DNA from 2 places in the Rhodococcus sp. NPDC059969 genome. Region 1 is predicted to be linked to the other one. Evidence: riboswitches for the same ligand, from Rfam matches in the RefSeq annotation. Region 1 holds a riboswitch; the other holds the start of a gene.

What was found. A riboswitch is a leader RNA that binds a small molecule or an ion and turns the genes downstream of it on or off. The one in region 1 is predicted to bind cobalamin.
Region 2: linked by a shared signal. The riboswitch ahead of metE (5-methyltetrahydropteroyltriglutamate--homocysteine S-methyltransferase) and the one ahead of ACFWAD_RS21625 (FecCD family ABC transporter permease) in region 1 are both predicted to bind cobalamin.

Annotation. Positions count from the first base shown of each region.
Region 1 covers NZ_JBHWUF010000008.1:143,149-157,921, forward strand. The annotation lists gene ACFWAD_RS21605 (aldehyde dehydrogenase) at 1-565, shown strand, start outside; gene ACFWAD_RS21610 (CbiX/SirB N-terminal domain-containing protein) at 898-1,599, opposite strand; gene ACFWAD_RS21615 (ABC transporter substrate-binding protein) at 1,596-2,657, opposite strand; gene ACFWAD_RS21620 (ABC transporter ATP-binding protein) at 2,654-3,472, opposite strand; gene ACFWAD_RS21625 (FecCD family ABC transporter permease) at 3,469-4,476, opposite strand; cobalamin riboswitch at 4,592-4,729, opposite strand; gene ACFWAD_RS21630 (TetR/AcrR family transcriptional regulator) at 4,746-5,258, opposite strand; gene ACFWAD_RS21635 (alpha/beta hydrolase) at 5,407-6,345, shown strand; gene ACFWAD_RS21640 (cation diffusion facilitator family transporter) at 6,356-7,303, shown strand; gene ACFWAD_RS21645 (hypothetical protein) at 7,332-7,634, shown strand; gene epsC (serine O-acetyltransferase EpsC) at 7,693-8,271, opposite strand; gene cysK (cysteine synthase A) at 8,277-9,212, opposite strand; gene ACFWAD_RS21660 (phosphoenolpyruvate carboxykinase (GTP)) at 9,384-11,213, opposite strand; gene ACFWAD_RS21665 (DUF6802 family protein) at 11,491-11,832, opposite strand; gene ACFWAD_RS21670 (hypothetical protein) at 11,964-12,782, opposite strand; gene ACFWAD_RS21675 (hypothetical protein) at 12,848-13,303, opposite strand; gene ACFWAD_RS21680 (Rab family GTPase) at 13,296-14,228, opposite strand; gene trmB (tRNA (guanosine(46)-N7)-methyltransferase TrmB) at 14,392-14,773, shown strand, end outside.
Region 2 covers NZ_JBHWUF010000002.1:91,037-105,809, forward strand. The annotation lists gene ACFWAD_RS09335 (homogentisate 1,2-dioxygenase) at 1-495, opposite strand, end outside; gene ACFWAD_RS09340 (MarR family winged helix-turn-helix transcriptional regulator) at 604-1,170, opposite strand; gene ACFWAD_RS09345 (ABC transporter substrate-binding protein) at 1,574-3,172, shown strand; gene metE (5-methyltetrahydropteroyltriglutamate--homocysteine S-methyltransferase) at 3,231-5,495, opposite strand; cobalamin riboswitch at 5,654-5,855, opposite strand; gene ACFWAD_RS09355 (helix-turn-helix domain-containing protein) at 5,959-6,396, opposite strand; gene ACFWAD_RS09360 (response regulator) at 6,613-7,242, opposite strand; gene ACFWAD_RS09365 (sensor histidine kinase) at 7,239-8,363, opposite strand; gene ACFWAD_RS09370 (ABC transporter permease) at 8,364-9,158, opposite strand; gene ACFWAD_RS09375 (ABC transporter ATP-binding protein) at 9,158-10,096, opposite strand; gene ACFWAD_RS09380 (DMT family transporter) at 10,142-11,089, opposite strand; gene ACFWAD_RS09385 (CGNR zinc finger domain-containing protein) at 11,158-11,703, shown strand; gene ACFWAD_RS09390 (NtaA/DmoA family FMN-dependent monooxygenase) at 11,817-13,133, shown strand; gene ACFWAD_RS09395 (proline dehydrogenase family protein) at 13,113-14,078, opposite strand; gene pruA (L-glutamate gamma-semialdehyde dehydrogenase) at 14,078-14,773, opposite strand, start outside.

The DNA of each region.
Region 1 (14,773 bases):
GCGTTACGACGAGGTCATCGAGGGAATGAAGACCGCCGCAGGCTTCATGACCGTCGGCGATCCGTCCGATCCTGCAGCACAACTCGGCCCCCTGATCTCCGAGAAGCAGCGCGAGCGCGTCGAGGGATACATCGCCAAGGGCAAGGAAGAAGGCGCACGCGTCGTACTCGGTGGTGGACGCCCCGCCGGTCTGGACAAGGGCTGGTACGTCGAGCCGACGATCTTCGCCGACGTCGACAACTCGATGACCATCGCACGTGAGGAGATCTTCGGACCCGTTCTCTCGGTGATTCCGTACGACTCCGAGGACGAGGCCATCAAGATCGCCAACGATTCGGATTACGGCCTCGCCGGATCAGTCTGGACCACCGACATCGACCACGGCCTCGAAGTTGCCGCGCAGATTCGCACAGGTACCTACGCGATCAACTGGTACGCCTTCGATCCCGGATCACCGTTCGGCGGGTACAAGAACTCCGGTATCGGCCGCGAGAACGGACCCGAGGGCCTCGAAGCCTTCTGCGAGACCAAGTCCGTACTCATGCCGCCCGGCTACGTGGGCTGACCCACCCGGGAGTTGGCACCCTTTGCTGACAGTTGGCACCCGTTCCGACCTGCCGGAACGGGTGCCAGCCCCGTGAAAAGGGTGTCAACTCCCAGCGAATCCACAGATCCACCCGGTACCGTCGAAAACGAATCAGTCATCTCACAAAGGACATTCATATGCTCACCAACGCCATCAACGCTTTCCTCGCACTCTGGGGCAGCGCCTCCGTCGGCAGCAGTGGATACCAGATCCCGCCGGGAACCCTTCCCTTCGGTTCCTGAGACAGGACAACAGAACCCGCTGAGCGCACTTCGCGCCCAGCGGGTTCTCTGCTTTTACCGACCCGGCATCTACCGGTCCAGAATGTGATCCACCAATTGATCCTCGAGACCGGACACCAACGCGTCGGCGTCTCCGGCGTCCACGTGACCGAACCAGGTACCGCCGGGGTTCGCGATCACCAACGGCCCCAGGTTGCACGGGCTCAGGCAACCGGTCCCCGTCACCTTTGCCGAAGTGCCTTTGGCCGCCGCGCTCATCGCCCGGTGGAGAGGTCCTGCTCCGTACGCCATACAGCGGGGCCCCTTGCACACCAACAGATGCCTCTCGTGCTGCTCGATCACCGACCACGCCGGACTGCGGTACGACGCCGGACTCGCTGTAATCGGCTTTCCCGCCGAGTCGAGTTCGTCGATCACCTGCCCGGCCACCGCACCTTCGAGCGATTCCGATTCGTGGAGCGTCACTTCCAGTTCGGCGTCGATTCGGGTTTCGCGCCAGTTCGCAACCGCCTTGCTTGTCCACGTGAGCAGGTACCGATCCCTCGGCACCGCAACTGGAATCAACACGACGTTGCCCACGCCATCGGCATGGGCTCGATCGAGTTCCTCGTGAAGGCTCGGCGAAGCGACATCGAGATACGCAACGCGAACGTCGACGTCGGTGCCCGCTTGAACAGCGTCAAGCAGCCGGCGTGCAGCCGCCTCGTCGAGGCCGCTCACCGTCGGCCGCACTACAACGATCACCCGACGCGAACCACTGTCGACACTCATGCCGACGGCGCGGTTGTCCAGTCGATGCTGCTCGACGGAGCCAGCCCGAACTCTTCGATCTTCGCGCGCAACTGTTCCGCGCCGTAGATGTTGGGGAATCCGCTGGTGAACATGGCGAGAGGAAGTACGACGAAGCGGTTCTGCTTGACTGCGTCGAGGTCACGTAGGCCTTCTCGGCTCTTGATCGCGTCGATCTTGCCCTGTACTTCGTCGGCACTCTTCTTGTAGTCCATGATCACGATGACGTCGGGTTCGGACTTCGCGACGGTCTCCCAGCTCGCCTTGAACCAGGTGTTGTCGACGTCGGCGAACACATTGGTTCCCCCGGCCGCATCGATGATTCCGTTGGGGGCTCCATTACCTCCGCTGGTGTACAGATCTTCTTCACCGCTGTCGTAGATCAGCACCTTCGGCTTGTCGCCCGCATCCGGTGCCGACTCCAGACGTGCCAAACGCGAATCCAATTCGGTCTGCGCCTTTGCGGCAGTGTCCTCGGTTCCGAACAGCTTTCCGTAATTCGTCACGTCTGCACGGAGGGCATCCCACGGACCCATCGTTCCGAGCGCGGAATCCGCGGCGGCACTCTGCCGACAGCTGTCGGAGATCACATATGAGTCGATATTGTTGCCCTGCAGCGATTCCGGCGTCACACCGGAGGCTCCCTTGAACAAGCCGCTGTACGAGCCGACCACCAGGTCCGCCTGCTTACCCAGAATCGTCTCCATCGTGATCGTTCCGTCCAGGTGTGGAACGTCGGCGATTCCAGGACCGAACATCGAATCCATGACCGCGTCGTTGTTGGTGTTCAACACGACTGCAGCGAGACGATCCAGTCCGCCGACTCGGAGAATGGTGCCGATATTGGCCGCATTGCTTGTGGCAACAACTTTTTCGATCGGAAGTTGGAAAGTGCTTTCCGTTCCGCAGTTCTCCAGCGTGACCGAAGTCTTGTCTGCGGCTTCGTCGAGGGGTGCGGTCGCTGTGCAGCCGGAAACGGCCAACAACGCTGTCGCGGCTGCGACCGCACCGAACGACGCGCGGGTCTTGACGTGTATCAAAGTGCACTCTCCGAAAATGTGTGTTGTGGTTGAGAATTTCGTGATTCGAATACGAGGTGTGAACGGCCTGTCGCAGGGTTCACGAGCTCGAAAGTCTCGACGCCGAAAACAGTTGCGACCACCGAGGTGGTGAGTACGTCGGAGGGATGACCGAAGGCTTTGGCAACTCCGTCCGCGAGCACGAGTACCCGATCGCACACTGCTGCAGCCAAATCGAGGTCGTGCAGTGCCATGATCACCGTCCGGTCCAACGACCGGACCAGATCGAGCAGTTCGAGTTGATGCCGGATGTCGAGATGATTGGTCGGCTCGTCGAGGATGAGTACGCCGGCGTCCTGCGCGAGTCCCCGGGCAAGAAATACCCGCCGACGCTCTCCACCGGAAAGCGTGTCCATCGAAGAGAATCGGTGCTCGATCATTCCGACCTCGCCCAGAGCACGATCGACGACGGCATTCTCGTGCTTTCCGCCGACGCTCCAGGGCTTTGCGTGTGGGGTGCGCCCCAAAGTCACGTATTCGTGAACCAACAGGTCGGCGGGACTTTGCTCTTCCTGCGCCACAAAAGAAATGGCTTTGGCCCGCGAACGCGCCGACATCGCGTGCACGGACTCGCCGCCGACGCGAACGTCACCGCCGGCGATCGGTCCGAGACCGGCGAGAGCACGCAAGAAAGTCGACTTGCCTGAACCGTTCGGACCGACCACACCCACCACTGCACCGGCGTCAGCGACGATGTCGACGCCCTTGACGATGGTTCGACGGTCGATGCGAACAACTACTCCGGACGCAGTCAGAGGCAGTGCACGGGCGCTCACGAACTACCACCGAAACGGTAGCGCCGACGGCCGAGAAGCAGGAGAAACAGCGGGGCACCGATCACCCCGGTCACCACGCTCAGCGGGATCTCTGTCGGCCGCAACGACGTCCGCGCCACGACGTCGACCCACACCAGGAACGACGCCCCGATCAGCGCTGCCGCCGGCAACACCACTCGATGTCTGGCTCCGACGATCATGCGTGTCACGTGCGGTATGACCAAGCCTACGAAGGCGATCGCACCGGACACCGCAACCATCGTGCCGACCAACGCCGCCAGCACTCCGAACAACACGTTTCGAAGGGTTCGGATGGGAATACCCAGGGAAGCCGCGACGTCCGGCCCAGCCGCCAGTGCGTCCAACCAACCGTGCAGCGCGAACACCGCTGCCGTCAGCAGGACCACAACGATGACCGGCGCCCACAACTTGTCCCAGGAGGCACCGGCCAAACTTCCCAGGAGCCAGAACAATACGGACTGCGCAGCCTGGGAGTCGTTGGTGCGCAGGACCAAAAAGCTCGCGATCGCCGACAGCGCGGACGCGGTAACAGTCCCGGTCAGAACCAATCGCAGTGGAGTGATGCCGCCTTGCAGCGTCGCGATGGTGAAGACGAGAATCGCAGCTCCCAGAGCTCCGATCATCGCACCGAGGCTGAGCGCCCATACTCCGGCACCGGCGAACAGTCCGGTGGTGATAACGGCGGTGGCACCGACACTCGCGCCGGACGACACTCCGAGCAGGTGGGGATCGGCGAGAGCGTTACGGACGAGGGTTTGCACCACCGTACCGGCGACGGCAAGACCAGCGCCGACTGCCAGACCGAGCAGCACCCGAGGTGCCCTGATCCCCCACACGATCGCAAGATCCGAGCGTGTGACGGCCGGGCCTCCGAAGCGCGAGTGCACCACGTCCACCACGGTGGACACGGGGAGCATCTCGGATCCGAAGGCCAACGCGCACACAGCCGAGACCGCGGTGACGACCAGCAGAATGGGCAGCACGATACCCGGACTGAGTCGTCCTCGAGGTGCACCAGCCTTCGGCGAAGGCAGGTGGGTAGGTGGAGACAGAGCTCCGCCAACAGCATTCATGGTGTGACCGATCCATCCTCGTGGCATGACACAACGTCAACGAGGGTGGTATCTGGCTACGGTCGACGCGTGGACGACCTCACAGTGGCGGGACCGCGCCGGAATTGCACCGACTTCCCATTACCTCGATGATGACGTCAGAACCATAACGGACTGTGGTCACCATTCCGCACACCGGATCAGGATTCCGACGCGATCATCGATCTCGCCTGCCGCACGACGGCTTCCGTTCGCACTCGAAGTTCTTCGGGTGAATCCGATTCCAGCACAACCCGATGCACCTGGCTGTCCACGGCAGTCACAGTCAGCCGCGACGTCAGCAACGCATCCTCCGCACTGAAACCGCGGCTCTGCAAGTACTCCGAAAAACCCAGTACCAGTTGCCGATTCATTCCTTCGACCTGCTCGATGAGCTCACGCGTACGCGGAACCTGATCGTAGAGCAGGTGAAAGAACTCTCGCGGCTTACTGTTCACTTCGACCGCGCACTCCACCAACATCCGGACGGCCTCGTCCGGGGTGAGCTCACGCTCGACGATGTCGGCAAGGCAGAGCGCAAAACTCTCCCGCGCAGCACTCACGTGACGGTTCGCCAACTCCGAGAGGATCTCGTACTTGTCGCCGAAATACTGGTAGAGCGAGCCCACCGACACCCCTGCTTCGTCAGCGATCCGGTTGGTGGTCGCTGCCATGGCTTCCGAAGCGAAAACGCGAGTAGCTGCCTCCAGGATCGCGTCGTAGGTAGCCCTCGAGCGCTGCTGGGAGGGCCTTTTCCGCCGAGTCGACACGGTCCTCCGATGCGAGTTGTCAGCCGCGACGCCGATACCGAGAATTGTGTAGGTGACCAGCGCCGATTACTCGAAGTTTATGCCCGACCGGTACACCGACCACATGCCGGCGCCGACCCCGACGTGGTGGGAGTGGAACGGCAACACCGTCCACGTCGCACGGGCCGTGGTTCCAGACGCGCCGGTTCGTGTTCTCGGCATCCACGGCGCCGGCGGCTACTCGGGCGCGTTGTGGCCGTTCGCCGGGATCGGCGTGAAACTCGGAGCCGAAGTCCTCTTCCCTGACCTTCCGCTGTACGGCGACACCGTCGTAGCCGATCCCGCCGGCGTCCGGTACGAGCAGTGGGTCGATCTTCTCTGCGATCTCGTCCGAGCAGAGAAGGCAGCCGACGATCGGCCGCTGGTGTTGTTGGGAGCCAGCATCGGCGGTCTGCTGGCCTACGAGGTGGCCGCGCGGACCGGTCTGGCCGACGCCGTCGTCGCTACCTGCCTGCTCGATTCCTCGGATCCATCGGCCAGAGCTGCCGCGGCGCGGTTCGGCCCGATGGGTGTCTACGGCGCTCCCCTGATGCGCCGCACCGAACAACTGGTGGGCCGTATCCGCGTGCCCATCCGTTGGGTCGCCGACGTCGCGAACATGAGCAGCAATCGGGAACTCGCGACGCTGTGTGCGACGGATCCGCGCGGCGGCGGTGTTCGGGTGCCACTCGGATTTCTCAGCAGCTACTTCTCGTTCGAGCACACCGCGCCCGAATCATTTCGCACGACACCCGTCCTGCTCACCCACCCGGCCGACGACCGATGGACACCGCCCGAGCTGAGCCTGGAGTTCCTTCGCCGCATCAACGCACCCACCGAATCCGTGATGTTGGAAGGGTGCGGGCACTTTCCCGTCGAAGAGCCGGGCCTGACGCAGTTCTACGACGCCGTCGCCACACTGCTGCGCTCCGTCGCCGAGCGTCACCGCACGAAACCGTCGTCACCCGCCTAGCCTGAGAATCGTGAGCACCGAAACGGAAGCATCGGCCGACGAGAGCACCACGACGGTCGTACTGGCGTTTGCGGCGAACGCACTGATCGCCGGGGCCAAGACCGCGGCCGCGATCGTCACCGGATCTGCCTCGATGGTCGCCGAGGCCACCCATTCCTGGGCCGATACCGGCAACGAAGTGCTGCTGCTGATCGCGAACCGCCGCTCGAAACGGGTTCCCGACCGAGACCAGCCACTCGGCTACGGTCGGGAGGCCTACATCTGGTCGATGTTCGCTGCTCTCGGACTGTTTGCACTCGGCGCGGGTGTCTCGATCACCCATGGCATCCAGGAACTGTTCCATTCCGAACCGGCGTCCGACTTCGGTGTCGCCTACGCCGTCCTCGGCGTCTCGTTCATCCTCGAAGGCATCTCGTTCCGGCAGGCGTACAAACAACTCCGAAACGAAGCGTCCGCCGTGAACCGCGACGTCATGACCCAGGCACTCAACACATCCGACCCGACGACTCGGGCCGTGTTCGCCGAAGATGCTGCGGCACTTATCGGTTTGGTCATCGCGTTCGTCGGTGTCCTGTTGCACCAGATCACCGGTTCACCGATCCCCGACGCCCTCGGCTCCATCTTCGTCGGCATACTTCTCGGAGTCATCGCGATCATCCTGATCGATCGCAACCGCCGATTCCTGGTGGGCGAAGAGGCCTCACCGACGCTGCGGGCAGCAGCCGTCGAAGCCCTCTCCCAACTACCAGAGATCAACCGAATCACGTTCTTGCGCATGGAATACCTCGGGCCGCGGCAGGTGTATCTGGTGGCAAGCGTCGATCTGGTCGGTGACTACGTGGAATCGCGAGTGGCTCACACGTTGCGCGAACTCGAACGCTCACTCGAGCAGAGCCCACGTGTCGTGCGGGCGATCCTGACCCTCTCGACCCCCGAAGAACCGTCGATCACAGTCTGAACTTCCGGCCGGGCGATAGGCTCGGGCGATGCGCACACTGATCGCGATTCTGGCGGTTCTGGGATTTGTCGTCGGGGGAATTCCCCTGGTGGGCAGTCTGATCGACGTGATGACCAGCCCTGACGAGACCATCGTCTATCAGGGTTCCTACGTACCGTTCCGGGACGTGCAGATGGCTCGGGACTACGAGTCGACAATAGCCACCGCCTACGAACCCTTAGACGGACCGCGCTGGCTCGTCCTGGCCTGCTATCCCTTGATCGGAGCAGCATTGGGCGCTGCGACGGCCGTCGTACTGGGACGTCGCGGATGGCACCTGACGCGAGCCTGAACAGACGCCGATGGCCACCCGCCGTCTACACGAGGGTGGCCATCGAAGAAGGAGTGCTTCAGATGTACATCGCTGGATCGATGTAGCTGTTCGGGTCCACCAATTTCTCCTTGGTGGTCCGTGGCCGCGCCACCGCCGGGATACCCGTCGCGATGGATTCGGCCGGAACATCCCTGGTCACAACGGCGTTGGCGCCGATAGCGCTACCTTCGCCGATGACGACGGGCCCGAGGATCTTGGCACCCGCACCGACCGTGACCCGGTCACCCAGCGTCGGGTGGCGCTTGACCTGCTCGAGTGAGCGGCCACCGAGAGTGACGCCGTGATAAAGCATCACATCGTTGCCGACCTCGGCCGTCTCCCCGATCACGACGCCCATGCCGTGGTCGATGAAGAACCGTCGACCGATGGTGGCACCGGGATGAATCTCGATGCCGGTGACGAAGCGTGTCATCTGCGAGAGCACTCGCGCCGGGCCGCGTAGCGCAGGGACGGCCCACATGCGATGCGCAACCCGATGTGCCCAAATGGCATGCAGCCCTGAATAAACGAGCGCGTTCTCCACATTGCTGCGCGCGGCAGGATCCTGACCGCGCGCAGCCTGCAGGTCCTCGCGAATTGTCCCGAGGATACTCACAAGTCTCAGTCCCGGATGTGTTCGAACAGCGGGGTGGAGATGTAACGCTCGCCGAAGTCGCACACGACAGCCACGATCAGCTTGCCGGCGTTTTCCGGACGCTTCGCCAACTCGAGTGCTGCCCAGACGATGGCGCCGGACGAGATGCCGCCCAGGATGCCTTCCTTGGTACCGAGTGCGCGAGCGACCTCGATGGAATCGGGGAACGAGACGTCGATGATCTCGTCGTAGATCTCGCGATCGAGGACGTCGGGCACGAAGTTCGCGCCGATTCCCTGGATCTTGTGGGGGCCGGGCTGGCCACCGTTGAGGATCGGCGAGTCGATGGGCTCGACGCCCACGATCTTGACCTCGGGCTTGTACTTGCGAAGGGTGCGTCCGACGCCGGTGATAGTGCCGCCGGTGCCGATGCCGGACACGAAGATGTCGACGGCGCCGTCGGTGTCGGCCCAGACCTCTTCGCCCGTCGTTGCCTCGTGGATGGCCGGGTTGGCCGGGTTCGCGAACTGGCTGGCCGAGACAGCGTTCTCGGTCTGCTCGACGATTTCCTTGGCCTTGGCAACTGCACCGGCCATGCCCTCGGAGCCCGGGGTCAGCACGATCTCGGCGCCGTATGCACGAAGCATCACTCGACGCTCGGTGGACATGGTCTCGGGCATGGTCAGGATGACCTTGTAGCCGCGAGCAGCACCGACCATGGCAAGGGCGATACCGGTGTTACCACTGGTGCCCTCGACGATGGTGCCACCGGGCTTGAGTGCACCGGACTTCTCGGCGGCATCGATGATTGCCACACCGATCCGGTCCTTGACGCTGTTGGCCGGGTTGTAGAACTCGAGCTTGACGGCAACCTGTGCGTCCAGGCCCTCGGTCAGACGGTTGAGTCGCACGATCGGGGTGCGCCCGACCAATTCGGTCACGTTGTTATAGATCCCGCTCATATCTGGTCCTCCTGAGGATCGAGTGTGTCGACCCGCTCGATTCGCTGATCACTGCTTAACGGCTGAACTGCATAACGGCTACAGGCAAGGGGCATACAGACGACCGATGCCGCATCGGTTCATCAAATTGAACCAATGCGGCATCAGGCCACTACATACGGGGGCGGTTTATCAGGCCAACCGCTGCTTCAGAGCTTCGAACTCGTCACGAATGCCGGTTGGAAGCTTCTCGCCGACGAAGTCGAACCACTCTTCGATGAGCGGGATCTCCGCCTTCCACTCGTCGATGTTCACCGCGAGAGCCTCGGTGATGTCGGCGTCCGACACGTCAAGGCCTTCGATGTCGAGTGCCGATCCGGTGGGAACGACGCCGATCGGGGTGTCGATGCCCGCAGCCTTGTGCTCGATACGCTCGACGATCCACTTCAGGACGCGAGAGTTCTCGCCGAAGCCTGGCCACAGGAAGCGTCCGTCGTCGCCGCGGCGGAACCAGTTGACGTAGAAGACCTTGGGGAGCTTGGACGCGTCCGCGGACTTGCCTAGGTCGATCCAGTGCTGGAAGTAGTCACCGACGTTGTAGCCGAGGAACGGCAGCATCGCCATCGGATCGCGGCGAACCGTACCGACCTGGCCTTCGGCTGCTGCGGTCTGCTCGGAGCCGACCGTTGCACCCATGAAGACGCCGTGCTGCCAGTCGCGAGCCTCGGTGACCAGCGGAACCGTCGTCTTGCGACGTCCACCGAACAGGATTGCCGAGATCGGCACGCCCTCCGGGTCGTCCCACTCGGGAGCCATGATCGGGCACTGCGACATCGGGGTGCAGTAACGCGAGTTGGGATGAGCCGCATGGGTGCCCGACTCGGGCGTCCACTCGTTGCCCTTCCAGTCGATCAGGTGCTGCGGGTCGCCTTCGAGGCCCTCCCACCAGACGTCACCGTCGTCGGTCAGAGCGACGTTGGTGAAGACCGTGTTGCCCTGGTCGATGGTGCGCATGGCGTTGGGGTTCGAGGACCAGTTGGTGCCGGGAGCCACGCCGAAGAAACCGAACTCCGGGTTGACGGCGTACAGCTGTCCGTCCTCACCGAAACGCATCCAGGCGATGTCGTCACCGAGAGTCTCGGCGCGCCATCCCGGGATGGTCGGCTGGATCATCGCGAGGTTGGTCTTGCCACAAGCGGAGGGGAATGCCGCCGCGATGTAGTAGGCCTTGTCCTCGGGCGAGATCAGCTTGAGGATGAGCATGTGCTCGGCCAGCCAGCCCTCGTCGTGCGCCATTGCCGAAGCGATACGCAGCGAGTAGCACTTCTTGCCCAGGAGAGCGTTTCCGCCGTAGCCGGAACCGAAGCTCCAGATCTCACGATCCTCGGGGAAGTGAGTGATGTACTTGGTGTCGTTGCACGGCCACGCCACGTCTTCCTGGCCCTCGGCCAGCGGAGCGCCGAGCGAGTGCAGAGCCTTGACGAAGAATCCGTCGGTGCCGAGCTTGTCGAGAACCTTGCCGCCCATGCGGGTCATGACGCGCATCGAGACGACGACGTACTCGGAATCGGTGAGCTCGACGCCCAGCTTCGGATCCTCGGCGTCGAGTGGGCCCATGCAGAACGGAACGACGTACATGGTGCGTCCACGCATGCAACCGCGGTACAGGTCACCCATGAGGGTGCGCATCTCCGCCGGGTCCATCCAGTTGTTGGTGGGACCTGCGTCGATTTCTTCCTTCGAGCAGATGTACGTACGCGATTCGACTCGCGCCACATCGGAAGGATCGGAGTTGCCGAGGAAAGAGTTCGGCTTCTTCTCGTCGTTGAGGCGGGTGAAGGTTCCTGCCTCGACCAACTTCGTGGTCAGTCGGTCCCATTCTTCGTCCGAGCCGTCTGCGAAGACGACGCGGTCAGGCTGGGTGAGTTCGGCAACCTCTTGCACCCATGCAAGCAGTTCCTTGTGCTCCGTGGGGGGCGTGCCGTCAGTTCCATTGAGACCGGGAATGGTCGCTGAGGTCATCAAACTCTCCTGGGGTGAGCCGGAACCGGGTTCTCGTGACACCGGATGCGAACTGCAGCGCCCCGATACCAGTCGATCCCGGTGTCCCCCTCTCGACGGGGTCCAGCCGCGTCATCCACTCACGTGGATTTCACGGACGCCGGGTGTCCTATGTATTGAGGTTAACGCTGGCTGTTCACCTGCAGGTAATCGGGTGCGGTCAGAAATGTCACAGAAACGATTCAGTTGGTGTGTTCAGGTGCCTACCCGGCGCTCAGAGCACATAAACGGAAGCTTTTCAGAGCGCGCCGGCATCGATTTTCTGCCAGACGAGGGAGCCTGCGTCGTCTCGACGGCATTCCCAGGCCGAGTAGTCGCCGTCCGACTCGATCATCGTGAGGCGATCGGCGCTACCGTCACGATCGAAATCGGACACGATCACGACGGCGTCGTCGGAGTGGACGACGCGGCTGTCGGCCGTCCCGTCACCGTCCAAGTCGAAGGCGTCGAAGTTCATTTCGCCGGCATCGACCGGTCCCGACGCGGGCCCGAAGGTCTCGGGCTCGATACGCCCAGGATCGAGCGCTTCGGATTCGTGCCCGTCGTCGATGTGTCCGGCCGTGATCAGAAATGCATCCATGAATCCCCCAAATGAAAGTGACTGCTGCTTCGGCAACCCCTACCGAAACCGTCCGCTCAGTATTACCAGACTCGGCCGATCACGCGTGGCCGAAATTGCCGCCCTGTGGACAACCGCCCGCCCGAGAATCGTCAGAGGGCAGCGTTCAACGCGGCGAGGTCGCGCTCGCACGACGCGAGCTGACCCGATCTGGCCGCGGCAAGCTCACGAAGTTCACCGTCGATCTCCACGATTCGCGCCTGTGCCGACGCCAATTGTTCGCGACTCTCCGCCATGATCGCCGCTCCCAGATCTGCCTCCGCCTCGAGCAGCACGCTCTGTACCCGCTGCTCCCACTGAGCGCGCACCGTCGACATCGACTCGACGATCCACGATCGCGATTGGGCACGATCCGCCATCAGCCCGCGAGTTCGCGCCAACCACCACGCCGCGACGCCACCCAGTACCAAGGTCACCGGGATGCTCGCGAACTCCAACGCCGGAATCATCTCCAGCGGAGTCACCGCGATCCGGCCGAGCCCGAGGCCCGCGGACGCGCCGACCAGAATCGTCACCCGATCCTCATTTCGCCGTCGACGATGCGGCGGGTCCTCTGGAATCCGTGGGGAAGCCACGTAGCCGGTCGCACCCGCCACCTCGACAGCTGCCGCCATCGCGGCATCGATTACCCGGGTGTGATGGTCGACCTCGTGCTGCAACCGCATCGGTACGCTGCCCAATTCGGCTCGCGAGGCCGTGTCGACCCAGGCACGTGCCCCTGCGACCGTCGCCCGGGTCGCTTCGGCGATCTGCTGTGACAGATCCCCACGCGCTCGTTGCAGTCGGCTTCGCACCTGCACCAGTCGTTCGCCTCGCCGGCCGTCACGATCTGCCAGCAGCTGTGATCGCTCGGCCCGCAGTTCGGCACCCGGAACGCTGTCACGAAGATTCCGGATCTCTACCTCGATCATCCGACGTGTCTGCGCTATGACGCCGGAATTCGAGTCGCCTGCCTGCCTCTCGCGTGCCACCTGGCTCACGACGGCAACGAGCGTCTGCTCCTGACCAGGCGCAATCGGAACGATCGATGCCTGGGCAAAGGCGGTGCAGTGAGAGGAAAGAACCTCGGCATTGCGTCGGTGCACAGCCTGCCAGTCTCGGTAGACGTCAACGCGGTCAACGCCACCACCACCGGCGTTCCGCTTTCTGCTGCGTCGTCGAGCAGAAGAAGATCCTCGCGACCGATCACGCTGGCAGCATCGACGACCAGAAGTACGACGTCCGCGTCCGCTTCGCGCGCCGCTATCGAACACTCGCCTGAAGCACGGAACATCTGCACGATGTCTTCCCGACCACATCTCTGTGGCCCGACAACGTAAATGCGAGTGCCACTGGATGATTCACCACTGACGAGGCGACCCGGATCGGAGGACGGGTTCCATCGTTGCACCACACGCAGAATCGAATCCGGAAGTACCGAAACGCTATTCATCGGTCACCGCCGGAGCGGAGCGATCGCCCCCGAGCTGCGCCCACCGACGCACATACCCGCGGCGAATCAGTGAGATCCTTTGTTGTGGAGCCTCTTCCGACTCGTCGACGAGCTCGCCCCACCACCGACTGCACATGCCCGCCTCGTCAGCAGTACGAGGATCGGGAGGCTCGCCGTGACGCAGGCCTCGAATTTCGGGGCTCATCATCGCCGCCGCGGCGACGAACAACACCGCGGAGTCCGAACTCAGATACAACTCGATCTCGTCCCTGCCCGCAGTGCTGCGCGAGGCAGATCGCGTCAGCACTGGACCGATCTGCTCGACCCGGCCCCACCACTGCGCCTCCAGGACCGGTCCGAGAGCCGCGAACAACTCTTCGACGCCGCGTCCGGTCAGCGTCTCCACCGGAACCGTGTGCACGCCGACGGTCTCCGAGATTTCCGCGGCCCGTCCCAGTGCCTCGTCCCAGCGCGGTCCGAACAGGTCGGCCTTGTTTGCCGCGACCACCGCCCGATCCGAGACTCGGGCGATCACTCGGCGGTCGACGTCGCGGACCGCGTCGACCACCACGTAGACAACACAACGACGACCCAGATCAGGGTTTGACGTTCCAGGGACGTCGAACGCCCGCGACTCGGTCACCACAACCGGTGCACCGACAACTCTGCGCGAGAACCGCTGATCGCGCCCCAGGACCCGGACCAACGACGACCGCCCCACCCCGGCTCGACCCGCGACTACCAACTCGAGCGGTGCGGTCAGCGATCCGAGCACGGAGTGAACCGCCTCTGCGGCTCCCGAATCGATCGACGCCAGCCGGTATGCCAGAGCGCGCAACCGGTCGATCGGCTCCGCGCAGGCGTCGTCGAGCGATTCTGCGGGCAACATTCGTGACCAATTACTGCATGCAAATCCTGTGTTCATCCCCACCCCACGTCCCCATCGTGTCGGTGAGATTCTGTCAGGTTCTCGGCAAGGACGGCAGGTGACACCGCCCTTTCGCCGACTGTCCGAAGTCGGCGGATTCAGGACTTTCCGCGGAAAGTCTCAACTCAAACTTCAGACCCGTCTGCGCTAAACGGGGGTCATGCGTGACAATGGGTTCGTGAACGAAGCCGATCAGCATGCACCGCAGACCCCAGAGACGGGGCAGACGGACCACGCCAAGGGGTCCCGTCTCCATCCGAGAGTGACCAGCTTTCGCTCTCGTCGGGGTGCGCTGACCGACGCACAGCAGCAGGCTTGGGACCGTCAGTGGCCGCTCATCGGCGCCGACGTCTCGGACACACCGCTCGACGCGAACGCCTGGTTCGGACGCGAAGCACCCCTGATCATCGAGATCGGTTCGGGTACCGGTACCGCGACGTCCGCTATGGCCAAGGCAGAACCGCACGTGAACCTGGTCGCGATCGAGGTGTACCGCCCGGGGCTCGCACAGCTTCTGCAGCAAGTCGAACGCGAAGAGATTC
Region 2 (14,773 bases), on a different contig from region 1:
CTTGGGGATCCACCGGTGGGTCGTGGACATCGGGATCAGGACGTAGTCACCCTCGCGGGCGTCGAGCGTGCCGAAGACGGTCTCGACGGTAGCCTCGCCGGACTCGACGTAGACCATCTCGTCACCGATTGCATTGCGGTACAGGGGGGATGGTGCGGAAGCAACCACGTAGGAGAGTCGGACATCGGCATTGCCGAGTATGAGACGACGGCCGGTTACCACGTCGGTCTCGTTCCAGATGCTCTCGGGGAACAGTGCATGGAGTTTCAGATGGCGGGGTTTGAGGGGGTGGTTGGGCGTGGTGCTTTGGTCGCGCAGTTCCCAGACCGTTGCGTCGACGATGGCCGACGGAATTTCGCGGTGGTAGAGCAGCGACGAGTCGGAGGAGAAACCTTCCTCACCCATCAGTTCTTCGTAGTAGAGGTTGCCCGACTCGTCACGGTGTTGGGTGTGACGTTTCGGTGGAATGTTGCCGAGTTGTCGATAGAACGCCATGACGGGGCTCCTTCTGTGCTGTTCTGCCTGGCTCACATCCACCAGATAGTAAATACATTAACTAAAATGATGTGATGCGTGCAACCCTCGAGACGGTGTTGATTCGCGTCAGTTACGCCCGCGTACGTCGAATTGGCTGCGGTTGGTGATCAGTTTGTCCAGGAGCATGACAAGGATGCGCTGTTCGGCTTCGCTCAGGACGCTGACCCAGGCGTGCTCGCGTTCGTTTTGCTCGCGAAATGCCTCGACCATGGCTTCCCGGCCCTTGTCGGTCAGGTACAGCTGGACAGAGCGTCCGTCGTTCTCGGTGGGGCGGCGATCGATCAGTCCGTCTGCCAGCAGGGACTTGGACAGGTTGGAGACCGCGGCTCGACTCATCCCGGTGAGCTCGGCGGCAGCCTTCGGCTCGATCGGTCCGGCGAGCCAGGTGACGAACAATAGTCGGAACGACGACCATGACCAGCCGCGAGGGCGGTGGATCGACGACTCGAGATCGTAGGTGACGACGTTGGAGGCTCGATTGAGCGTCAGGAGTACCTCGGTGGCCAGCTGATCGCGAAAGCCGTGTTCGGTGGCCAGTCGCTTGTTGGCCAGTTCGATGAACGACCAGAAATTCAGTTCGCCGACGGTTGCCTGGTCATCGGTTGCCTGGTTGTCGGTCGTCGGGTCATTCATGGCCTAACCCTAGCGTGATCGCGTGGTTCAATACTTAATTAACATGTGTATTACTTCTCTGGACTGTGACGAACCTTGACGACTCGGAAATTCGAGCGCTGTTCCGAACGATCGTGATTGCGCAAGGCGGAGACGACGGCAGGCGGGAGATCGAGCACCCTTCGTGGTGGGATCAGTTCGCCGAGGCGCAGTGGAAGGCTCGACGATGCCATCTGGTTGGTGTTCAGCGGACCAGAGACATCTAGAATTCGATTCTCTTTTCCTCGTCAATATTGTGAATCATCGTCTCAGCTTTGCGAAATCGCAGACACAGAATGAGTCCTTACCTAGAATTCACTCACAAATCTGTCGGGTGTTGGATCCATGAGATCGACGTGTCCGTGAACTGTGAAAGTGAGTCGCAATGAAGCGCTCGTACCGAGCTCGCGCTCGAATCTGGATGGTTGTCCTGGCGTCGGCGACACTGGTGGTGACCGGGTGTGCGAGTAGCGGCCAAGGTACGACCACGGATGCATCGGACGTGACGGCCGGAGTTGTCGGCGACCAGAACGACGGGGGAGAGCCACGCTCGGGTGGCACGGTCTCGTTTGCGACGTACAACGGAATCAGCAGTCTCGACCCAGCAGACCGTCAGGACGGCGGCGCTACCGGTGGTAGCGAAATGGCAGCCATTTACGACCTTTTGATGCGCTTCGACACCGCTGCGGGAGAATATGTTCCCCACATGGCGCAGTCTTTGTCTGCCAACGACGACAACACGGTGTGGACACTGAAATTGCGCGACGGTGTCACCTTCAGCGACGGCACCGCGATGGACAGTGCAGCAGTGTTGTGGAGCATCGATCACTATCTGCAGAAGAAGGGAACTCACGCGCTGGTGTGGAAGACCGCTGTGCGCGAGATGAATTCACCGGATCCGAGTACGGTCGTCTTCACCTTGGCGCAGCCGTGGGACGAGTTCCCGATCATGTTCACCACTGGCCCGGGCATGATCGTCGCACCCTCGTCGATGGCAACCGGCACTTTCGTCCCGGTCGGAGCAGGCCCGTTCACCGTCGAGAAGTTCGCTTCCCAGGACGAATTGGTGCTCGCTGCCCGTGCGACGTACTGGGACGGGGCGCCGTATCTCGAGAAGTTGCGCTTCCCGGCAATTGTCAACGAGAAGAGCAAACTGGAGGGCCTACACACCGACGGAATTCAGGTTGCCTATCTGAAGTCTCCCGATTTCATTCACGAGGCTTTCGAAGCCGGCGATCCGGGATTTGTGTACTCGGCCAGCATGGCCGGTGTCCTGGCGATCAATCAGCGCGACGATCGGGCGGCGAAGGACGAGCGTGTGCGAAAGGCGATCGTCGCTGCGGTGGATCCGAATACGTTCAACGAGCGGGTTCAAGGCGGCTTCGGCGAACCTGGCACAGACATGTTCGCGTCGTGGTCGCAATGGCACGGTTCGGTGGCGGGAAACGGTTTCGATCCCGAGGCTGCGAAGAAGTATCTGGCCGAGGCGAAGGCCGACGGTTACGACGGAAAACTGACCTACGTCGGAATGAACGACCCGGCGACGCAACGCAGCGCGCTGACGTTTCAGTCGCTCTTGCAGGCAGTGGGTTTCACGGTCGACATCACCTACGCAACCAGCATCAACGATCTGATCTCCATGCTGTATGCCAAGCACGACTACGACGTGTCCTACTTCGCGTTCAACGTTCTCGAAGAGTCACCGTTCGTGCGTATGTACGGCAATCTGTTCAGTGAGTCGCCGTCGAATATCCTCGGCTACAAGAACGCTCGGATGGACGAGTTGCTCGGCAAACTGCAGACGGCGTCGGGGGAGGAAGAGCGTCGAGCCGTCATCGACGACATCCAGACAGTAGTCAACGAGACGGCGCCGATGGCTGTGGTCAACTCCGGCAAGGTCTTCATTCCGTGGCGCGAGAACGTGCACGGAGTGACGCCGAGTGCGGACGGAATTCTGCTCTTCGGCAATACGTGGTTGAGCTGACCCCCGTGCGCCTTTTTGGTAGTGCCCACTACCAAAAAGGCGCACAGGGGCTTTGCCCCTAAAGCTCCGCTCGGACCAACTTCGCGGCTTCGACGAGGTTACGCAGCGACGCTTCGACCTCGACCGGGCCGCGGGTCTTCAAACCGCAGTCCGGATTGACCCACAACCGTTCGACCGGAACAGCTTTGAGTGCCTCACGCAGTGATTCGGCGATCTCGTCGACGCTCGGCACACGCGGTGAGTGGATGTCGTAGACGCCCGGGCCGACGCCGAGGTCGAACCCGACCGAACTGAGATCGTCGAGCACCTCCATGTGTGATCGCGCCGCCTCGATGGACGTGACGTCCGCGTCGAGACCGGCAATGGCACCGATCACCGCTCCGAACTCGGAGTAGCACAGGTGGGTGTGGATCGCGGTGGAATCTGCGACGCCCGAGGTGGCCAACCGGAAAGCGCCGACGGACCAGTCCAGATAGGCGGGCTGGTCCGCCGCACGCAGCGGGAGTAGTTCACGTAGTGCGGGTTCGTCGACCTGGATGATTCCGATTCCGGCGGCCTGCAGATCGACCGTCTCGTCTCGAATGGCCAGTGCGACTTGATTTGCCGAGTCGGCAAGCGGTTGGTCGTCGCGGACGAAGGACCAGGCAAGGATGGTGACGGGCCCGGTGAGCATGCCCTTGACAGGCTTGTCGGTCAGCGATTGTGCGTACGTGATCCAGTCGACGGTCATCTGCTTCGGACGCGAGACGTCGCCGTACAGAATCGGCGGACGCACGCAGCGGGTGCCGTACGACTGGACCCACCCGTTGGCGGTGGCGAAGAACCCGTCCAACTGCTCCGCGAAGTACTGGACCATGTCGTTGCGTTCCGGCTCACCGTGAACAAGGACGTCGAGATCCAGCTTTTCTTGGAGCGCAACAACTTCGGCGATCTCGGCGCGCATACGGTTGACGTACTCGGCTTCGTCGATCTCGCCCTTGCGCAGCGCCGCGCGAGCGATACGGATCTTCGACGTTTGCGGGTACGAGCCGATGGTCGTCGTGGGGAGCGGCGGAAGAGAGAGCAACTCTTCCTGGGCAGCGCGACGCTCGGCGGCGGGCGCGCGACCGGTCGCCGAGTTCAGAACGGCGTCGAGACGGCCTCGAACACTCGCGTCGTTGAGTCTGCGATCGTCCTTGCGGGTCGAGGCGGCCGCTCGCGCCAGAGCGAACTCGTCCTCCACCGATTCCCGACCCTGTGTGAGAGCGGTTGCGAGAGTGACTACTTCCTTGACCTTCTCGGTGCCGAACGCGAGCCACGAGCGCAGTGCCTTGTCGACCCCGGCTTCCGCGTCGAGCGTGTACGGAACGTGCAGCAGAGAGCACGACGTGGAGACGGCAAGCGTATCGACGCTCCCCAGCAGAGCGCCCAATGTGCTCAGTGCCGAGTCCAGATCCGATCGCCAGATGTTTCGTCCGTCGACCACTCCGGCGACGATTAGTTTGCGGGCGAGTTCAGGTACGGAGCCGATCGAATCCTGACCGGCCACCAGATCGACGGCAAATCCTTCGACGCCGGTCGAAGCAAGTGCAGGCAACGCGTCACGCAGCGAACCGAAGTACGACGCCAACAGAATCGACGGTCGCTCCGAAAGTGCCGAAAGCTGTTCGTACGCAGCGCGTGCCGCTTCGATCTCCTCGTCGGTGCGATCGCCCACGAGCGCCGGTTCGTCGAGCTGGACCCACCCTGCACCGGCCTTCACGAGCCGGCCGAGTAGGTCCGCATAGAGGGGGAGTAGCTCGTCGAGCCGCGAGAGCAGCGGCTCGTCTGTGCCGACAGCCTTCGAGAGCAGCAGGAAGGTAACCGGTCCGATGACGACCGGGCGGGCCGCAATGCCGTCGGAAAGCGCTTCTGCCAGTTCGGACAAGACCTTGGACGGGTCGAGTTCGAAAGTGGTGGACGGTGAGATCTCCGGCACCAGGTAGTGGTAGTTGGTGTCGAACCACTTCGTCATTTCCAGCGGCGCAATGGTGTCCGTCCCACGGGCAGCTGCAAAGTAGCGGTCCAACGGATCGGTGACGGGCGCGACGCGATCGGGTAGTGCGCCGAGAAGAACTGCGGTGTCGAGCATCTGGTCGTAGAAGGAGAAGGTGTTGACCGGGATTGAGTCGAGGCCCAGGTCACGGAGGTCGGCCAAGCCCTGCCGACGGAGGTCACGGGCCACGCTCTGCAAGGCGTCGGCGTCGATGCGCCCCGCCCAGTAGCTTTCGGTTGCCCGCTTGAGTTCTCGATGAGGACCGATGCGCGGTGAGCCCAGCACGGTCGAAGTGAATGTCGTTGTCACGGAGTTTCTCCAGATTGCCAATGCATTGATGGCCACTGCCGGCAGACGGGTACACCTCACGAGACCTCGAGTTTCGGCGGGCAGCACTGCCCGCACCGCACACGAGGTCCGATGGAGATCTACACGCCCATTCCACGAGGCGGTGGACCGTCGGGCACGGCGTGCCCGACACAGTCGGCAGGTCTTCGGACTCGCGGGCACTCGATCGAGTTGGATCGAACCTACTGGCCGTCGCTTCCCAGGCGGATGCCCAGTGCACATAAACGGCGGTCGTTCCTGCTTACCGCTGCGGGACAGTCCCGGATTTTCACCGGGTTCCCTCTCACTCCGACAGCTTGCGCTGACGGGGCTTCGACGCCGGGAACGGTCTTCGGGGCTCCTCATGACCGTGCCGGGCGAACCAGCTGCATCGACCAGCATAAGGCCAACCCTCCCTGAGCAGTCAAGGAGAGTCGACGAAGCACTAGGCGCGAGACATGTAGGAATTCGAGTCCGGTGGTACGCGCGGAAGATTCTCCGAGGAGCGCAGATTTTCCGCCATTTCCACGAGCAGATCCTGCGACGACGGTGAGAGGTCGACGACTCGCGAGGTGAGGTTTCGCAGGCGCACGTTGTGCAACTGTTCGAGCAGAGAAAGGTCAGCTTCGCCACCGGAGATGGCGGGCGGAGTGTGGTCGGACGGGGCGTAGAAGTAGTCCGGATGGACGTTGAAGAAGTGCGCGAGGGCGGCGACCACTTCCGGTGACGGATTGGTTCGGACGCCGGTGCGCAGTTGTGACAGATACGGAGTCGAAATGCGGCAACCGAACTCGGTCATGCCGCGAACGACCATCGCATTGGTGACGTGAAAGTCGGCAGTCTCGAACAGCGAGTTCAATCGATCGTTGAACTGGTTCGACATGAGACGCCCCTTCCCCGTTACACAGGCTCCGTCAATTCAATTAACTGCATCATAGCCAGTTATCGAACGATTAGCTGTTTCGGACTTGCGTGACCGGGTAGTTTTCTGGGCAAATCCCTAGGGTATAAGGTCCCTACTTTGAGTGATCTGGACAAATTGCCATCGATGAACGAGCGGCGAACTATTTGCCGGGAAGCGGGTTCTCTCCCGTTCTGATCAGAGCCAGCCGTTCGCCTCGGCGATTCTGACGGCTTCGGCACGGGTCGTGGCACCGGTTTTACCCATCGCGGCCGACAGATGATTTCGAACCGTTCCCGGGGAGAGGAAGAGTTCCGAAGCGATGGCTGCCACGGGTGCGCCGTCGTGTGCGGCCCGAAGGACTTGGGTCTCACGTTCTGTCAGGGGCGACTCGCCGCTGACGAGGCTGTCGGCCGCAAGGGTGGGATCGACGACGCGCAATCCGGCATGGACACGTCTGACGGCGTCGGCAAGCTGCCTGGCGGGCGTGTCCTTGACGACGAACCCGCCGGCCCCGGCGTGCAGGGCTTTGCGAAGAAATCCGGGACGTCCGAACGTGGTGACGATCAGGACTCGGGTGTCGGGTGCTGCCTCGCGAAGGGCTGCCGTCGCGGCGATCCCGTCCATGCCAGGCATCTCGACATCGAGAAGCGCAACATCCGGGCGGTGCTCGAGAACGGCGGCCACTACCTCGTCACCGCGGCCGACCTCGGCCACTACGGACAGGTCGGATTCCAGATCGAGCAGCGCGGCCAGCGCTCCTCGCACGAGTGCCTGGTCGTCCGCCAAGAGCAGCCGTATGGATGCCCGCTCGCCCTGGTTGCTCACACTTTCTCCTGTTCGACTACCTGAAGTGCAAACCCCTGCGGCTGGGGATGAGTGATGACCACTCGTGCGCCCGACGCACCGGCTCGCTCTCGCAATCCGATCAGTCCGTTGCCGGAAGACACCGACCCGGCCCCGTGTCCGTCGTCGACGACAGTCGCGCTTTTCTCGTCGACCGTGATCCGGCAGTGTGTTGCCCCGCTGTGTCGAACCACGTTGGTCACGCCCTCACGGATCGTCCATGCGAAGAGTTCACGAAGGCGCGTAGGAACCATGTCGGTACTGCTCGGCACCTCGTCGTCGATCCCTGCCGCACGCAATGCCTCTCGCGCACGTGCTATCTCGACGGGTAGCGAAATCCCACGAAATCCTTCGACTGCCGAGCGGACGTCTGCCAACGCGTCGCGAGAGAGTCTTTCGAGGTCGTCGAGTTCGCTGCGCGCGCGTTCGATGTCCACGTCCAGTAAGCGGTTGGCCAATTCGGCTTTGATCGTGATGACGGTCAGTGAGTGCCCGAGTATGTCGTGCAGATCGCGCGCCATCCTCGTTCGCTCCTCCATGATCGCTCGCTGCTCCTGCTCTTCGCGCTCATGGAGCATGGCGAAGTTACGGCTGATCAGCGACATGATGCCCCATGTCGCAAATGCGGCCGCGCAGACACCGAGTGAGAGGCCGGAGTAATTTCCCCACCCTGACGAGAGGCTCACTATCTCCACGGAGGCCGCGAACACCAAGGCGAGAATGCCGCCCGCGACGGTCGGGAGCAGCGTCACCGCTGTCACCGCGAGATAAGGGGCCGCTGCCAATCCCGTCGGCCCGACGCTGACGATCATCACAGCGGCCAATGCGGTCAAGGCGGTCAGAGCCAGTGCAGCTTCGCGAATCGTCGGCCGAGTCATCGTCATTCGTCGCCGCTGCTGCGTTGTGGCGAAGGTGTAGAGGTAGAGCGCACCGAAGGCGATCGTCGCGAGAATCCCTGTCCAGCCGCGCAGTTCGTCGCGCAGATTCCATCCCTCGATCAGCGGTCCGCCGAGAAACACCATCCAGACCGCCGCGAAGAGAACGCCGAAACGATTCCGTCGCGGCAATGCGACGGAATCGTTTCGGTCAGTCGTTTCCGACAACTACACACGCTCCGTATCTCGTTGGAATCGCCAGATCGCTCCGCCGGCGAAGATGGCGAACCACACCAGGATATTGACGATCCAGGTCCAGTGAATGTTATTGCCCGTCAGCGGTGCGTGGGCGAGGGCGTTGATGCCGAACATCGGTGTGAACTGCGCGATGCTCGCCCATACCGAACCGTCTTCGAGCGGCACGAAGAGTCCGCCGCCGAAGGCGAGCAGGGCCAGTCCTGGCCCGAGCAACTGCATGACGTTCTCGCTGGGCAGCAGATATCCCATGAACAGGCCGAACGCCGCGAAGATCGACGATCCCAGCCACGCGATCAATGCTGTTGTGAACCACAGTGATCCGTCCATCTGAGCGGAGGTGAACGAGCCGACGGCGTAGACCACGAGAATCGAGACGAGCCCGAGCAGCATTGCCATGATCAGTTTGACGGCGATGTAGGCGACTGGCGTCAGGGGAGTCAGCCGAAGTTGCCGGCTCCATCCCGACGCCCGTTCGATCGAGACCATCGCTCCGCCGCTGGTCGTGGCCAGCATCGCGCCGTACAGCGCCATGCTGATCATGATGTACGCGGCGACATTGCCATGCCCGATCCCGTGATCGTCGTCGCCTTGACCGAGCCCGAAGACGAGGAAGAAGACAACCGGCATGACGAGCGTGAAGATCATCGTGCGCCGATTGCGGGTCAGACGACGGAATTCCAGTCGCAGAAGCGTCGTGTTGAATCCGCCGAGAGGTACGACGGTTCGCTCGGCCCCGTAGGTGTTCGGTTCGGTTGCAGTGGTCATCACTTCTGTCCTTCGGAGTTGTTCGACGTGAGCGCGATGAAGGCGTCTTCGAGACCGCGGGAGACGATTTCGAGATCGCGAGCCTGCGTGTTGGTCAACAGGAACCGTGCAACGGCGTCGGTGTCACCCGAGTGCACGAGCAGTGACTCGCCACGCACCTCGACGGCGTCCGAGTTCGGAATCGCGCGCAGGAGTTCGTCGGTGATGCCGGGGACTGTCGCGCGCAGGGTCCGTCCGGACGCCATGGACTTGACCTCGGCTGTGGTCCCGTCTGCGACCACGGTGCCTTGCCGGACCAGGATGATGCGGTCGGCGTAGACATCGGCTTCTTCGAGGTAGTGCGTCGCAAAGAGCACAGTGCGACCGTGATCGGCGTCGGCGCGGATGGCGGACCAAAAGTCCCGTCGCCCTTCGACGTCCATGCCGGTGGTCGGCTCGTCCAGAATGAGCAATTGCGGGTCCGACAGCAACGCCATCGCAAATCGTAGGCGTTGTTGTTGTCCGCCCGAGCATTTGCTGACGAGGCGATCGGAGATGTCGAGGATTCCGGCTCTCCCCAGCACCTCGTCGACCGGACGGGAATGGGCGTACAGACTGGCGGTCAGCTGTACGGTCTCGGCCACTGTCAGTTCTTTGAGCAGCCCGCCGGTCTGCATGACTGCGGACACGAGTCCGCGCGCTATCGCTGATCGAGGTGACATTCCGAAGACGCTCACCTCGCCCGACGTCGGCCGAGACAGGCCGAGAATCATGTCGATGGTCGTGGTCTTGCCTGCGCCGTTCGGGCCGAGGAACGCGACGATCTCGCCGGGGCGGATGCTCAGGTCGATTCCCTTGACTGCGTCGACGGTGCCGAAACTCTTGCGAAGTCCGGTCAACCGGACGGCGTCGTGTGTCGATCCTTCACTGAGTGGATGCAGTGCCTGTGCTGAGGTCATACATAGAATCTGCTCGCTTCGAGGACGTGAACCCTCGTCCGTCCGTCATTCTTCTGCCATGACATTTGTCATCGGGTCGGCCGGTATCTGTTTCGGTGCAACCTGGCCGAGTCGGGCGAGGACCAAACCGGCGATGATGGCTGCACCGCCCGCAGCTTGTAGTGCGGTGACGGACTCCCCGACCAGGATCCAGGCGGCGACAACCGCACACAGCACTTCGGTCAGCGCTACCAGGGATCCGATGGTTGGTCCCAGGAGCGTGATCGCGGCGATGCCGGTGAGATAGGCGATGACGGTGCTGACCAGGACGAGAACCGTTACCGGCAGCCACACGCCCACCGAGTGTTCTGCCACGACGGTGTTCGAGGCCGAGAACTGGAAGGGGAGGATGCCGACGAGTCCGAGGGTGCCGATGACCAGTGCGCTGACGGTGAGCCCGGACGCCGCGAGTACAACGGGATGGAGGTCGCCGTCCGCGCGCTCGGAAATGACGAAATAGACTGCAAGACAGGCAGCTGCCGCCAATCCCCAGGCGACGCCGACGGCACTGATCTCCGCCGATCCGAAGACGTCGATCACCACGGCGGCACCGATCAGGGCAACCGCTGCACCGAGAAGTGTCTGCACACTCGGGCGCGCGCCTTTGGTGATCCACACCCACCCGATGACGATGATCGGTGCAAGGTATTCGAGCAGCAGGGCGACTCCGACCGAAAGATGTTGCACGGCATTGAAGAAGCACAGTTGAACGCCCGAGATCGCGAACACCCCGTACAGCAGTACCGTTCGCGTGTGGGCGCTCACCTGGCGTAGGCGATTCCACTGGGTGGCTACTGCGATCACCATCATCACCAGTGCGCCGCCGGCAACGCGCGCGAATACTGCGCCGCCGGGGGACCACCCTGATTCGATGAGAGATTTCGCGAACGGGCCCGATACGCCGAACGTTGCCGCGGACAGCAGAGCGAAGATCAAGCCGTTGCGAGAGTTCACGTCGTCACCCGTCAGGAGTAAAAGCGATTACGATGCTGACATTAGGTTGATACAGCTCAGGAGTCAAAGTGCATTTTGCTGGTGACACGGAATCGGCGCTCGTCTTCGCTGCCTCGTTGGTCAACACGGACCGCGGCGGGGCCGAACTGCTTCCGGATCAAGAGGAACTGACACGGTTTCTCGACGCGGATCACTGGACCGGCAGGCGGGACGGCACGCTGGAGGAATTGACGGCGGTTCGTGCACTGCGTCCCAGGCTGCGACAGTTCTGGGAAGTTGCGGGAGTGGACAACGCCGTCGAGGTGGTGAACACTCTGTTGCTCGAATCGGGTGCGCGGCCGCGGCTCACCAGGCACGACGACCTCGGTTGGCATCTGCACGTCACCGCCGACGATTCGCCGCTGGTGGACCGGATGGCCGCAGAAGCGGCGATGGGTGTGCTCGATCTGATCCGAACCGACGAATTCTCGAGACTGCGATGGTGTGAGGCCCGGGACTGCGGCGCGGTCTTCGTGGATCTGTCGCGCAATCGTTCGAAGCGATACTGCGACACCGGAAACTGTGGGAACAGGGCACACGTCGCCGCCTATCGTGCCCGTAGATCCAGGGCGTAACCGAGTGGTGTTCGGAGGGTTAGGACCAGGCTGAGTGAATACCTTGTCGGGAGCCAGGATCGGTCTAGCGTTGTGAAGTCGGAACAGATTTCGCGAAGCCAGGAGGATATTCGGTGGCCGATCGTAGGCGTCCGCTCAAAACGGTGACCGGTGTCAGCGGGGCGGCGAGTATCTACGACGCCGCGATCGATCCGACGACTTCGACGCTCGCGTCCGCGATCGAAATCGCGAAGACGGCCGAGGCGAACAAGATCGACGGACTGTTTGCCGCCGACCTGTTGAGCTTCGGTGCGCAGGGCGCGATCGGCGCGCAGGAACCGCTGATCTTTCTTGCCGCGCTGAGTGCGGTAACCACCCACGTGGGCCTCATCGCGACCGTCACGACCACGTTTCATCACCCTTTCAACCTGGCGCGGTTGTTCGGCACCCTCGACCATGTCAGCAACGGCAGAGCTGCGTGGAATGCGGTCACTTCCTCACTCGGAGAAGAGAACTACAGTGACCTGACGCTGCCGAGTCCGGAAGAGCGGTACGCCCGAGCGGCAGAGTCGCTCGAGGTCGTCAACGCACTGTTCGACAGCTGGAAGCCCGGTGCCCTGGTCCAGGGCAAAGGGTCCGCAGTGCTGGATCCGTCGCGGGTGGTCCCCATCGAGCACCGAGGCAAGTATTTCACCGTGCAGGGGCCGTTGAACATTCCCTCACTGCCGCAGCGTCGTCCGGTTCAATTCCAGGCGGGCCAGTCTGCCGGGGGTATCGAACTTGGTGCTTGCTTCGCAGAGGTCGTATTCACCTCTCTCCCAACCTTCGAGGACGCGGTCACCTACACGAAGACCATTCGCGCAAGGGCGGCAGAGTTGGGGCGTGGGGACGAACTGCCACTGATTTTCAGCTCGTTCCACGCAACGTACGGCGCCACCGAAGCCGAAGTCGACCGATTGGTCCGAGAGGCCGAGGAATCGACGGACTTCGACGCCGGACGCACGCGGCTTGCCGACATGTTCGGCGGCGACGTGGATTTCTCGGAATTGCCGCTGGACCGGCCGATCCCGGAGTCGTTGATCCCGGACCCGTCGTCGGTGAATCGACGACGGGGTCGGGTCGAGATCTTCGGCAAGCTCGCCGCGCAAGGAAAGACGCTGCGTGAGTTGATCATCGCTTCCAGGGATACCGGCCACTGGGCAGCGGCGGGCACCCCGGAACATCTCGCGGATGCGATCGCGGAGCGTTACGACGCGGGTGTCCTCGACGTCATCACCCTCGGTGACCTTGCCGATCCGCGCACGCGCGATTTCGTCACGAACGGTCTGCTGCCGGAACTACGCAAGCGCGGAATCGTGGGAACGGACTACGTCGGCGGTACGTTCCGCGAGAATCTCGAGTTGCCGCCGCTGCCAACAGTTTCCGGCGCCTTAGTTGTTGGAGGCGAGTGAGCGCATGAAGAACATGAGGTTGGCCGGTCGTTCCGCGAGGCGACGCATGAAGTAGCCGTACCACTGGCTGCCGTAGGGAACGTAGACCCGCAGGTGATTGCCTTCGGCGACCAATCTGCGTTGTTCGCCGTCGCGGATGCCGTAGAGCATCTGGAACTCGAAATCCTCGGGTGTCCGCTCGGTGAGTGTGGCGAGTTCGAGTGCGGCGTTGATCATCGCGGGGTCATGGGAGGCGACCATCGGGTATCCGTCACCCTCCATCAAGACCTTCAGGCAACGCAGGTACGACGCGTCGACTTCGGCGGGCTTTTGAAATGCGACCCCTGCCGGCTCTTTGTATGCGCCCTTGCACAGGCGAATTCGCGAGTCCGGTCCGGAGAACTCGCGACAATCGGCTTCCGTGCGGTGCAGATAGGCCTGCAGAACGGTACCGAGCGTCGGGAAGTCGCGGCGCAATTCTTTCACGATGGACAGCGTCGAGTCGGTGGTGGTGTGATCCTCTGCGTCGACGGTGACCCACGCTCCCACTTCGTCCGCTGCTGTGAGAATTCGGTGTGCATTCGCCAGCGCAATCTTCTCACCGTCGCCGGGGAGCGACTGCCCCAGTGCGGAGAGTTTGAGTGAGACCTCGAAGGGGTGTTGCGTCCCGGCGGTGTCGGAAAGCGTTGCATAGGTGCGGAGAAGAGAGAGATAGGCGTCGACGGTCGCCGTTGCCTGAGCTGGATCAGTGGTGTCCTCGCCGAGGTAGTCGACCGTCGCGAACCGGCCACCGGTGAGGATGTCGCGTACGGCGGAGACCGCTGCGGGTTCCGCGTCGCCGGCGACAAATCTGTCTACCAGCTTGCGGGTCAAGGCCATTCCGGAGACTGTCTTCTCCAGTCGCGGCGAGCGCGCTGCCGCCAGAAGTACAGGGCGCAGCGGGTTGCTCAGGGACACGGCACTCATCAACGGTTCTCGCTTTCGGCTGAATCGACGTCCTGGTGGGGGTAACGATGATCGGTGGGAGGAACGAAGGTTTCCTTCACGGTTCGCGTCGAAGCCCAACGGAGTAGATTCTGTGGCGAACCGGCCTTGTCGTTGGTGCCCGAGGCCCGTGCACCTCCGAAGGGTTGTTGTCCGACAACCGCTCCCGTGGGCTTGTCGTTGACGTAGAAGTTTCCGGCGGCGAACCGCAGACCCTGGTGGGCCTGATCGACGGCGGCACGGTCGGTGGCGATCACGGCGCCGGTCAGGGCGTAGGCGGATCCGCTGTCGATACGAGCGAGGGTGTCGGCGTAGGCATTCGGTGCGGAGTCGTCGTAGACGTGCAACGAGAGTATGGGACCGAAGTATTCGGTGCTGAATGCCTCGTCACTGGGGTCGTCGCCGAGCAGGACGGTCGGCGAGATGAAGAACCCTTCGCGGTCGTCGTAGTCGCCGCCCGCTGCGATGGTGAGGCTGCTGGTCGACTTGGCGCGGACGATCGCGGCGGCGTTGCGGTCGAAGGACCGTTGGTCGATGACGGCGCCGCCGAAGTTCGTCAGGTCGGTGACGTCGCCGTATTTCAGTGACGACACCGTGTCGATGAACGTGTCGCCCATCTTGGCCCACACCGACTTCGGGACGAATGCGCGTGACGCGGCCGAGCATTTCTGTCCCTG